Regions from separate parts of the Bacillus hominis genome, predicted to be linked through region 2. Evidence: a T-box and tRNA genes for the amino acid it is inferred to sense, from the RefSeq annotation. Region 2 holds a T-box; the other holds one or more tRNA genes.
The links. The T-box of region 2 lies ahead of ileS2 (isoleucine--tRNA ligase). A T-box ahead of a tRNA ligase gene usually reads a tRNA of that ligase, here a tRNA-Ile.
Positions count from the first base shown of each region.

Region 1: it has a tRNA-Ile gene. The T-box ahead of ileS2 (isoleucine--tRNA ligase) is inferred to sense a tRNA for this amino acid. The anticodon was not compared.

Region 1 covers NZ_JAUCFS010000005.1:3,850,224-3,855,397, forward strand. The annotation lists gene QUF93_RS22535 (peptidoglycan D,D-transpeptidase FtsI family protein) at 1-1,368, opposite strand, end outside; gene QUF93_RS22540 (MFS transporter) at 1,478-2,755, opposite strand; gene sodA (superoxide dismutase [Mn]) at 2,877-3,488, opposite strand; tRNA gene QUF93_RS22550 (tRNA-Ile) at 3,713-3,786, opposite strand; gene yqgB (protein YqgB) at 4,026-4,793, shown strand; gene QUF93_RS22560 (protein YqfZ) at 4,859-5,174, shown strand, end outside.
Region 2 covers NZ_JAUCFS010000005.1:3,518,123-3,523,296, forward strand. The annotation lists gene ileS2 (isoleucine--tRNA ligase) at 1-2,717, opposite strand, end outside; T-box leader at 2,789-3,012, opposite strand; gene divIVA (septum site-determining protein DivIVA) at 3,064-3,570, opposite strand; gene QUF93_RS20665 (YlmH family RNA-binding protein) at 3,660-4,427, opposite strand; gene QUF93_RS20670 (YggT family protein) at 4,443-4,706, opposite strand; gene QUF93_RS20675 (cell division protein SepF) at 4,713-5,174, opposite strand, start outside.

The DNA.
Region 1 (5,174 bases), 330 kb from region 2:
ATTCATCGCTGTTTTAAACATATAAACGTTTGAAGACTGTTTTAACGCTGTAAGGTCATTAATATACCCCATCGTTTTCCAAGATGACTTCGTAGGTGTCCCTTTTAATTTAATCGGTTCATCTAACTGTACTGATCCAGGTTGAATCGCACCAGTTTGATATCCCGTAAGTACTGTCGCACCTTTTACAGTTGAACCCATCGGATAAGAACTCGTCATCGTTCCTAATGCGAAATCATTTACTTTCGTTTGACCATCTTCGTTAACTAATTGTTTCCCTGCCATGGATAAAACTTCACCATTTTTCGGATTCATCATTACAACGAAAGCGCGATCTAAAAGCGGTTCTGATCCTTTAAATTTAATTAAGTTTTTCTCAAGAATCTCTTCTACACGCTTTTGTAATTCCATATCAATTGTTAAATTCAGGTCATTACCTCGTTGCCCTTGTGATACATTAATAGTTTCTAAAATATTACCGTCTTTATCTGTAACATTTCTCACTTCGGATTTTGTACCGTGTAAACTATCTTCGTACTGTTGCTCAAGGTAACTTTTCCCTACGCGATCATTACGATTATAATCGCGAACAAGGTAGTAATCTAATCGCTCTCTCGGTAACCCTTCATCAGAAGACGTTACACCACCAAGTACACTTCGGAACGTATCCTCATACTTATATTTTCGTTCCCAGTCGACATTTGTATCTACACCTGGTAATTTTGCTAAATTTTCACTAATAATCGCATATTCTTCTTCTGTTGCACCTTTTTTAACGATTTGCGGCGTCATTGCATATCCGCTTTCCATCTTACTTTTGATCGCCAATATTTCTAAATCTTTTGCTGACAATTGACTGATCTCTTCTTCTGTTACACGATTTCGTTGACGCTCATCTAGCTCTTTCTCTTCAATTTTATTCGCTTTCAACTCTTCACGATCTTTTTTTGTGATTTTTGTTTTTGCTTCTTCTTTATGTAAAGCAAGCCAATAATCTTTTTTATCGCGATCTGTTAACTTATCTGTTGGGACCTCAATCAAATCTGCTAACTTTTTCGCCGTTTCTAAGCGATCATCTGCAGTTGATCCCTTCATTTTTGTAAATGTAATTGTACGAATAGGCTCATTATCTACAACTGGTTGCCCATTACGATCAAATATTTTCCCGCGCGGTACAGGATTACTTATCGTTGAATTTTCTTTTTTCTCAACTTCATTTTTATATTCCTCACCACGAACAATTTGTACGTATCCAAGCCTTACAATAACCGCGGAGAACATTAAAAACACGCAAAAAAACAACACGTTTAACCGAAAGGGAACGTGGGTCTTTATCTTTGTCTGGTTCTTTTTCTGTTTCTTGCTCATACAAACCCCCTCTACCAACAGCTATGTAATGTGAAAGGGACACCTTCATACAGGTGCCCTCACTGCTGTCTTACATCTTTTTCTATTCTAGCATAAAACACACGATAAGTTAACCTTCTGGTTCAGTTTGATTCTGCGTGGTTCCTTGCGCTACAACGCTGGTTTTGCTCACATTCCCCTCATCATATTTGACATTTTTAACTGCAAAATAAATAAGAAAATGTCCAGCTCCTAAAATACATAGTAAGAAAGGTAAACTTTTTTCAGGAGGAAAGAATATGACAGCACATAAAAAACTTAAAATGGAACAAATTCTTCCGGCATTTAACCATAATTCCCTGACAACTACATATTCTACACGCCATTCTCTCGCCTGTTTTGCTCTACCAATTACATCGTATGTCATGGATCCGTACGGAACAAGTAAAATAGGATATGCAATCGCAATACATGCTGCATAAATAAGTAATTTCGTATATGTAACATTAAAAATAACTAAAAATACGACCGCATATAAAATAATTCCACCAAGTAAAATTGCTTTTTTTCGCCATTCTTTCTTTAACATACGAGCAACTAAATAATAGCATACAAATGATACTGCAGAATTCACTAAACTATATTTCCCTAGTGCTAACTCGCTACCAGATGCTAAATAGACGTATACCGAAATAACGAAAATAAACGTTCCCTCTCTCAAACCTTGGAAGAAATGAGCGCGCGTAATTCTCCCCCAGTTTTCATCAACTTGCCGCTCTTTCAATACTTGTACAATTTCATAGCGTCCTTCACATTCTCTCTTCGATAAAAAAAAGCTTAGAACGACTGCAACCGCAAATAGCATTAACGAGAGGAAGAAAACGACAGTATAACCGCTCCATTTTTCCATACGTGAAATTGTATATCCTGCTGCTATCGGTCCAATCATTCCAGAGAAAGATGTAAGAAGTCCGAGAAAACCGTTAAAAAAATCTCTTGTTTCTGGTTCTGTAATCTCAAATGTCAACAAGTTAAAAGCGAGCCAATAAAAACCATAGCCAACTCCTAAAAGGGCTCCCATTAGTAAAATATAGTGAGATGCACTTTTTCCCGCTACTAAAACGACGATAAAAAAAACAGCTAACGTGCCTACACCTATTCTCAATAAAATCGAGCGATCAATACGTTTCGCTAATTTCCCGCCCACAAGAAATGTTAGAGGCTGCAATACAACGCTGGCCAAATTATACAAGCCCAGATTTACATAATTTTGTGTTTGCTTCCATAAATAAATGTTTACAAACGTATTCGATAAAGAAATTGCGAGCGTGTATAAACCTCCTATAACGAGCAATAATACTAAATCCCGATTCACTTCAACATCACCAATTACATGTTTCCACTTCATACACAACTCTCCTTTACTTCATGTTCTAGTCTTCCAAAGACAAGCTCAATTATGTAAAAGGAGAGCATAGAAAAAAGCTAGGAGAAAACTCCTAGCTTTTTTCTAGCTGTATTAACTTTAATTATTTTGCTTCTTGGTAAAGTTTTTCAGCAACGTTCCAATCTACAACGTTCCAGAATGCACCGATGTAGTCAGGACGACGGTTTTGGTAATTTAAGTAGTAAGCATGCTCCCAAACATCTAAACCGATAACTGGAGTTTTACCTTCAGTTAGAGGAGAATCTTGGTTTGGAGTGCTTGTTACTTCTAACTCACCATTGTTTACTACTAACCAAGCCCAACCAGAACCGAAGCGAGTTGCGCCAGCTTTTGCGAATTCTTCTTTGAATGCATCGAAGCTACCGAATTTCGCTTCAATCGCAGTTGCAAGTTCGCCTACTGGTTGTCCCCCGCCGTTTGGAGATAGGATTGTCCAGAAGAATGTATGGTTAGCATGTCCGCCACCATTGTTACGTACTGCTGTACGGATTGCTTCAGGTACTTCGTTTAAGTTTGCAACTAATTCTTCAACGCTTTTGTCAGCTAATTCTGCATGACCTTCTAAAGCAGCGTTTAAGTTTGTAATATACGTGTTGTGATGTTTTGTATGATGGATGTTCATTGTTTCTTTATCAAAGTGAGGTTCTAAAGCATCATACGCATAAGGTAAATTTGGTAATTCGTGTTTTGCCATTGTTATATTCCTCCCGGTTTATGTATTGTCACTATATATGTGACCTACAACTTCATTCTACCCTAATTGCCATAGGGTGCAAACAAATAAATCGCTTTGTCTTGCTATCATTAAAGTAGCAAAATTCCCACTTCTTTTCAATTAAAATGCTCATATATTCCGTAAAAAAAGCTTCCTTCTACAAGGAAGCTTCCTGCTGACATAATAAACATATGAAATGGATATGGACCCTGTAGGACTCGAACCTACGACCGGACGGTTATGAGCCGTCTGCTCTAACCAACTGAGCTAAGGGTCCACAATTATGTATGTAACATGAAAAACAACTAAATTCCCATCGGATATATCGTTTGAAAAATGTAAGATAAATTTACCATATACAAAAGAAAAGTGTCAATTGTATTTTTCTCTACTAAAAGAAGTAAATTAATAAGAAGAAATTTAGTCCTTTCTACTATATGTAAATATAATATATCTTGAGCTCCTCTAGATTCGTACGTTACAATGATTTTATACATACATAAAGGAAGTGAATCTATGTCCATTTTTACACAGCTAGCAAAAAGCGTATATTCGCCTAAAGATATGGCGCTTTTCCGTTTCCAAAAAATCGGTAAAACCATTTTGTATATTATGCTTCTTTGCCTAATCACTACTATTCCAAGAACTTTCTTGTACGGTAGCGTTATCCAAGATGGTGTTAACATGGTAAATAAAGTAATCGAAAAAGATTTACCTGATTTTAAAATTGAAAATGGCGAGCTACAAGCTGATATTGATCAACCTATCGAAAAAGAAGACGGAAATGCCCTTTTCGTATTTGATCCAAATTCAACAGACTTAGAAAAATATCAAAATAAAACAGGTTTATTTGTTTTAAAAGATAAAGTAGTCTCCATGGGGAATGGTCAAACACAAACATACTCCTATAATGACTTACTAGGCGCATCTCTTGAGAAAAAAGATTTACAAGATTTCATTTCGTTATTTGACAGTATTTATCCAATCTTATTATTCGTTATTGGGTTCTTACTGTACTTATTCCAATTATTTATTACCTTTGTAGGAGTTACATTGCTTGCCTTCATCGGTTCTGCGATGAGCGGTCAACGCAAATTATCTTATAAACAAGTTTGGACATTAACTGCTTACAGCTACACAATTCCAACAATCTTCTTTATGATTATGGATTTATTCAAAATAAACGTACCTGGTGCAACATTCATTTACATTGCAGTTGTTTTAATCGTTCTATACTTAACAATGAAAGAGGTTCCAAAACCGAAAGAAAAACAAGAACTATAAAAAAATGCCTAAATAGGCATTTTTTTTTTGGACAAGCATATATTCCTAGCAAAGGAGTGAAGGATATGAAGAGATTAGGTGTACTCTTATTCGTGCTTGTCCTCGGTTATATATTTTATTACGACATAAAAATCGGTACTTTACCGATGTTAAGTTCATACAAAAAAACCTCTGCTGCCCAAACGATAAAAAAAGAAAATACAGATACAAAACAAAATAAAGAGAAAGAAACAGAAAAAGAAACGGATACAGTTTATAAAGCAATCGAAGTAAAAACTGGCGATACAGTTCTTTCTATTACAGAAGCGATTAATAAGAAAAAAATTCCTTCTATTGAAAAAGTAATTGATGACTTTAAGCAATTAAATAAAAATACATCTG
Region 2 (5,174 bases):
GTTTCATGTTCAGCATCTTTACCAATTGTTTCTGAAACTACCCAACAACGTTCACATGTTTCACCAGTTGCTTGAGCAACAACAACCGCTGTATGCTCATATTTAGGCGCATCTGCTGGAGCTGCTTCCATTAGACCACCAAGCTTATACTCAGAAACGATGAATAATTGCTTTAAGTCTTCGCTAATAGACTCTAACATAGCTTTCATTTCTGCAGTTGGATATAGTGTAATGCTTGCATTTAATGACTTACCGATGACTTTTTCATTACGCGCTACTTCTAACGCTTTTAATACGTCATCACGTAATGTCATAAATGCATCCCATTTTGTTTTTAATGCTTCCGCACCATCTATTTCTGCAGCTTCTGGCATATTAGTTAATTGTACGCTTTCTTCTTCTGCACCAGGAACATAAGGCCATACTTCATCAGCTGTATGAGGTAAGATTGGTGTTACAAGTTTTGTTAATGCAACAAGAACATCATATAATACTGTTTGAATTGCGCGGCGATCTTGGTGATTTGCACCTTCAATATATAAAATGTCTTTCGCAAAGTCTAAATAGAATGAACTTAAATCAATTGTACAGAAGTTATGGATTGCATGATATACTGCTGCAAAGTCATATGCTTCATATGCTTCTTTCACTTTTGTAATTAAGTCATTTAATTTTACTAACATGTAACGGTCCACTTCACGAAGCTCAGCTGCCGCCACTTTATTTTCACCTGGATTAAAGTCATCTAAGTTTCCTAATAAGAAACGGAATGTATTACGGATTTTACGATATACTTCTGCTACTTGTTTTAAAATATCATCTGAAATACGTACATCAGATTGATAGTCAACAGAAGAAACCCATAAGCGTAAAATATCTCCGCCTAATTGATCCATAATTTTCTTCGGTACGACGATGTTTCCAATCGACTTACTCATTTTACGTCCGTCACCATCTAATACGAAACCGTGGCTTAGAACACCTTTATACGGTGCTTTACCTGTTACAGCAACTGCTGTTGATAATGAAGAGTTAAACCAACCACGATATTGGTCAGATCCTTCTAAATATAAATCTGCTGGACGTTGTAAATCATCACGCTCTTCTAATACCGCTTGGTGAGAAGAACCTGAATCAAACCATACATCCATAATATCTGTTTCTTTACGGAATTCACCATTTGGGCTACCTGGATGTGTAAATCCTTCTGGTAATAGATCTTTCGCTTCACGCTCGAACCATACGTTAGAACCGTGTTCACGGAATAAATCTGCTACATTGCTAATTGTTTCATCTGTAATAATCGGGTCCCCATTTTCCGCATAAAATACTGGAATTGGCACACCCCATGCACGTTGACGAGAAATACACCAATCACCGCGGTCACGAACCATATTATGAAGACGAGTCTCACCCCATGCTGGCACCCATTTCGTTTCTTCAACAGCTTGTAATAATTCTTTACGGAATGCTTCAATAGATGCAAACCACTGTGCTGTTGCACGGAAAATAATTGGTTTTTTCGTTCTCCAATCATGTGGGTATGAATGCGTAATAAATGTTAATTTTAGTAACGCACCTACCTCTTCTAATTTTTCCGTAATTGGCTTGTTAGCTTTATCATAGAATAAGCCTTCAAATCCAGGTGCTTCATTCGTTAATACACCTTTATCATCAACTGGGCAAAGTACTTCTAATCCATACTTTTTACCAACAACGAAGTCATCTTCCCCGTGTCCTGGTGCTGTATGAACACAACCTGTACCTGCATCTGTTGTTACATGATCTCCTAGCATAACTAATGAATCACGATCGTAGAATGGATGTTTTGCAACTGTATACTCAAGTTCGCTACCTTTTACCGTTTTCACAACTTCAGCATTTTCCCATTCTAACGTTTTTGCAACTGTCTCAAACAGCTCAGAAGCGATGATATATTTCTCATCATTTACTTTTACAATGCTATATTCAAGTTCTGGATGAACAGAAATACCTAAGTTTGCAGGTAACGTCCAAGGTGTTGTTGTCCAGATAATGAATTTCTCATCACCTTCTAATACGTTCTTTCCATCTTTAACAGGGAATGCTACGTAAATAGATGCTGATTTTTTATCTTGATATTCAATTTCAGCTTCTGCTAAAGCTGATTCACTCGTTGGAGACCAGTAAACTGGCTTTTGTCCTTTATAGATATAACCTTTTTTCGCCATGTCACCAAACACTTTAATTTGTTGTGCTTCATAAGCTGGCTCTAAAGTAATATATGGATTATCCCAATCTGCACGTACACCTAGACGCTTAAATTGTTCACGTTGACGCTCTACTTGCTCATATGCATACTCTGCACATAACTTACGGAACTCAGCAACCGTCATTTCTTTACGTTTTACACCTTTATTTGTTAAAGCTTGCTCAATTGGTAAACCGTGCGTATCCCAACCTGGTACATATGGTGCACTAAAACCAGTCATTGATTTATAGCGAACAATAAAGTCTTTCAATACTTTATTTAATGCATGTCCCATATGAATGTCACCATTCGCATATGGAGGTCCATCATGCAATACGAATAAAGGACGACCTTTTGTATGCTCTTGCACTTTTTCATAAATGTTCATTTCAGCCCATTTTTCTTGCATTGCAGGCTCACGCTTTGGTAAATTCCCACGCATTGGGAACTCTGTTTTTGGCATTAGTAATGTATTTTTGTACTCCATGCTCAATTCCTCCTTACATGTATAAAAGAAATACTTAAAAAACGGAATAAAAAAGAGACCTTCTCATCCCCAAAAGGGACGAGAAAGTCTCCCGCGGTACCACCCTAGTAGACCATATACGTATGTATAAGATCCTCTTTATATTCTTAACGCGAATATACGCCTACGCTTACTCTATTTGTTCAGCGCGGAACTCCAGGGTGATATTCCCATTATCTCCTTATCCTGAGCTTACACCATCCTCAGTTCGCTATATAAGGTGTGAAAAGGTACTTATCCCTATCTTCGTTTTTCTTAATAAATATGTTGTTTAAAATTATATGTAATAATGAGAAAAACGTCAAGCTTACACTGTTTCTTCTTTTTTCAACAGCTCGTCCACTTCGTCTTCTAACTCAATTAACTTATCCCAATCATCGTTGTTTAACATTTCAAGCTGTGTTTCTAACAGCATACGGAAACGAGTTCGGAATACTTTTGCTTGTTTCTTCAGCTCTTCAATATCAAAGGCAACTTTTCTTGATTTTACTAACGCTTCGTTAATGATACGATCTGCATTTTTTTCTGCTTCACGTACAATTAATTTCGCTTCTTTTTGTGCATTACGCTTCACTTCTTCAGCAGCTTCTTGTGCGACAATGATAGATTTGTTCAGCGTATCTTCAATATTAGAAAAATGATCTAACTTTCCTTCTAATTGTGCAACCTTTTCTTCTAAAGCTTTTTTCTCACGAATGACTAATTCATAATCTTTGATAATTTGATCAAGAAACTCGTTTACTTGATCTTCATCATAGCCACGGAATCCGCGACCAAATTCTTTGTTATGAATGTCTAATGGTGTTAACGGCACAACGCCACCTCCAAGTAGTTATCTAAATTTCCTCTTTCAATTATATCTTTTCTTCGACAAAATAGGAGGATTTCCTTCTAAAAAACCAATCATTTTAGTATACCATACAAAATTCTCCATTTGTCGCGTTTTGTTCTACCTTCTACAGAAAATAATTTACTTCGTCCGTATCCTCTTACAGAATAAACATCTCCTGGATAACATTCATAAGAAGTTTGCTCTACTGTTTTCCAATTGACTTTTACTAGTCCATTTTTTATGAGAGGTTGTACTTTCTGCCTAGATATATGTAGCATTTCAGCTAATAAAACATCTAGCCGCAGTGACGAAACAGTCCCAGATTTTTCTCCCCATTTTTCACTTACCTGCAATATTTGCTCTACTTGTATAGGAGAGAGTGTAACTTTCATTTTCCCTATTGATTGTAAGTTCATTTCAATATAAGATACAACTTCTTTTGCAACTGCAATTTGGGCACGATCTTCTTGAAGCAAAATATCACCACATTTTTCCCTTGTTAAACCAAGCGACATGAATGCACCTAATATTTGCCTATGTTCTAGCGTGAAAAACTTGGAAGGATAGTCAATTTCTAATACTTCTACTTGAAATTCCTCTTCATTTAATTCTAGATAATCTGGATAAATTAGTGCTCTTTTTCGTTCGGATTCAGGCATCGCACCATCAAAGCGTACAGCTACATCTCCTTGCCCTATTACCATAGAAACAATTTGTTGCTGTCTTGGATCAAGAAAATCTGTTAACTTGACTTGATGGTACTCAGCAGCCTGTTTCCACTCTAATACTTTATCCACAAAGACCTCTTCATCAGGTCTAAAATGCTCGTAGATGCTCATGTATTTAACCTCACACTATAAAAAATAGTTGAATAAACTCACTAAACCACCTCTAGCAAGTTTCAAGGCAATAATAGCAACAAGTGGAGAAATATCAATCATACCAAATGGTGGAATAAACCTCCTAAACGGCTCTAAATACGGTTCACAAATACGTGCAAGAAAATCTCCAAAAGCTGATTCCTTTGCTCCAGGAAACCATGATAGGAGAATGTAAATAATTAGTGCCCACGAGTAAATCTCGATAGCAGTAACTAACACTGTTAAGATTGTTGTCATGGCGTATTACCACCTCTTTATATTTGTCTCTTCTTCTTCACCGAATAACTCTGAAATCGCACCAACGATATCAACATTTTCAGGTGTACACATAAATGTTTTCGGGCCTATTTTTTGAATATCCCCGCCTATAGCGTATACAGTACCACTTAAAAAGTCAACGATACGTACAGCTTGATCTGTAGACATTCTTTGCAAATTAATTACAACAGCTCGTCTACCTTTTAAGTGATCCGAAATGCCTTGTGCTTCCGAATATGTGCGTGGTTCTAGTAAAACAACTTTTGAAGATTGCTTCGCTGTTTCAATACTCACTACATTTTGCTTCGGTTGCACTTTCGCAAACGGAACATCTTGTTGTTCTGGGGGATCTTGTTGCTTTTTCATGTCTGTTTGCTCCTTTTCATAACTATATTGAGCTGCTTCTTTTTCTTCCGGTGTGTCAAAAAAGAAGTATTTTACTTTTGA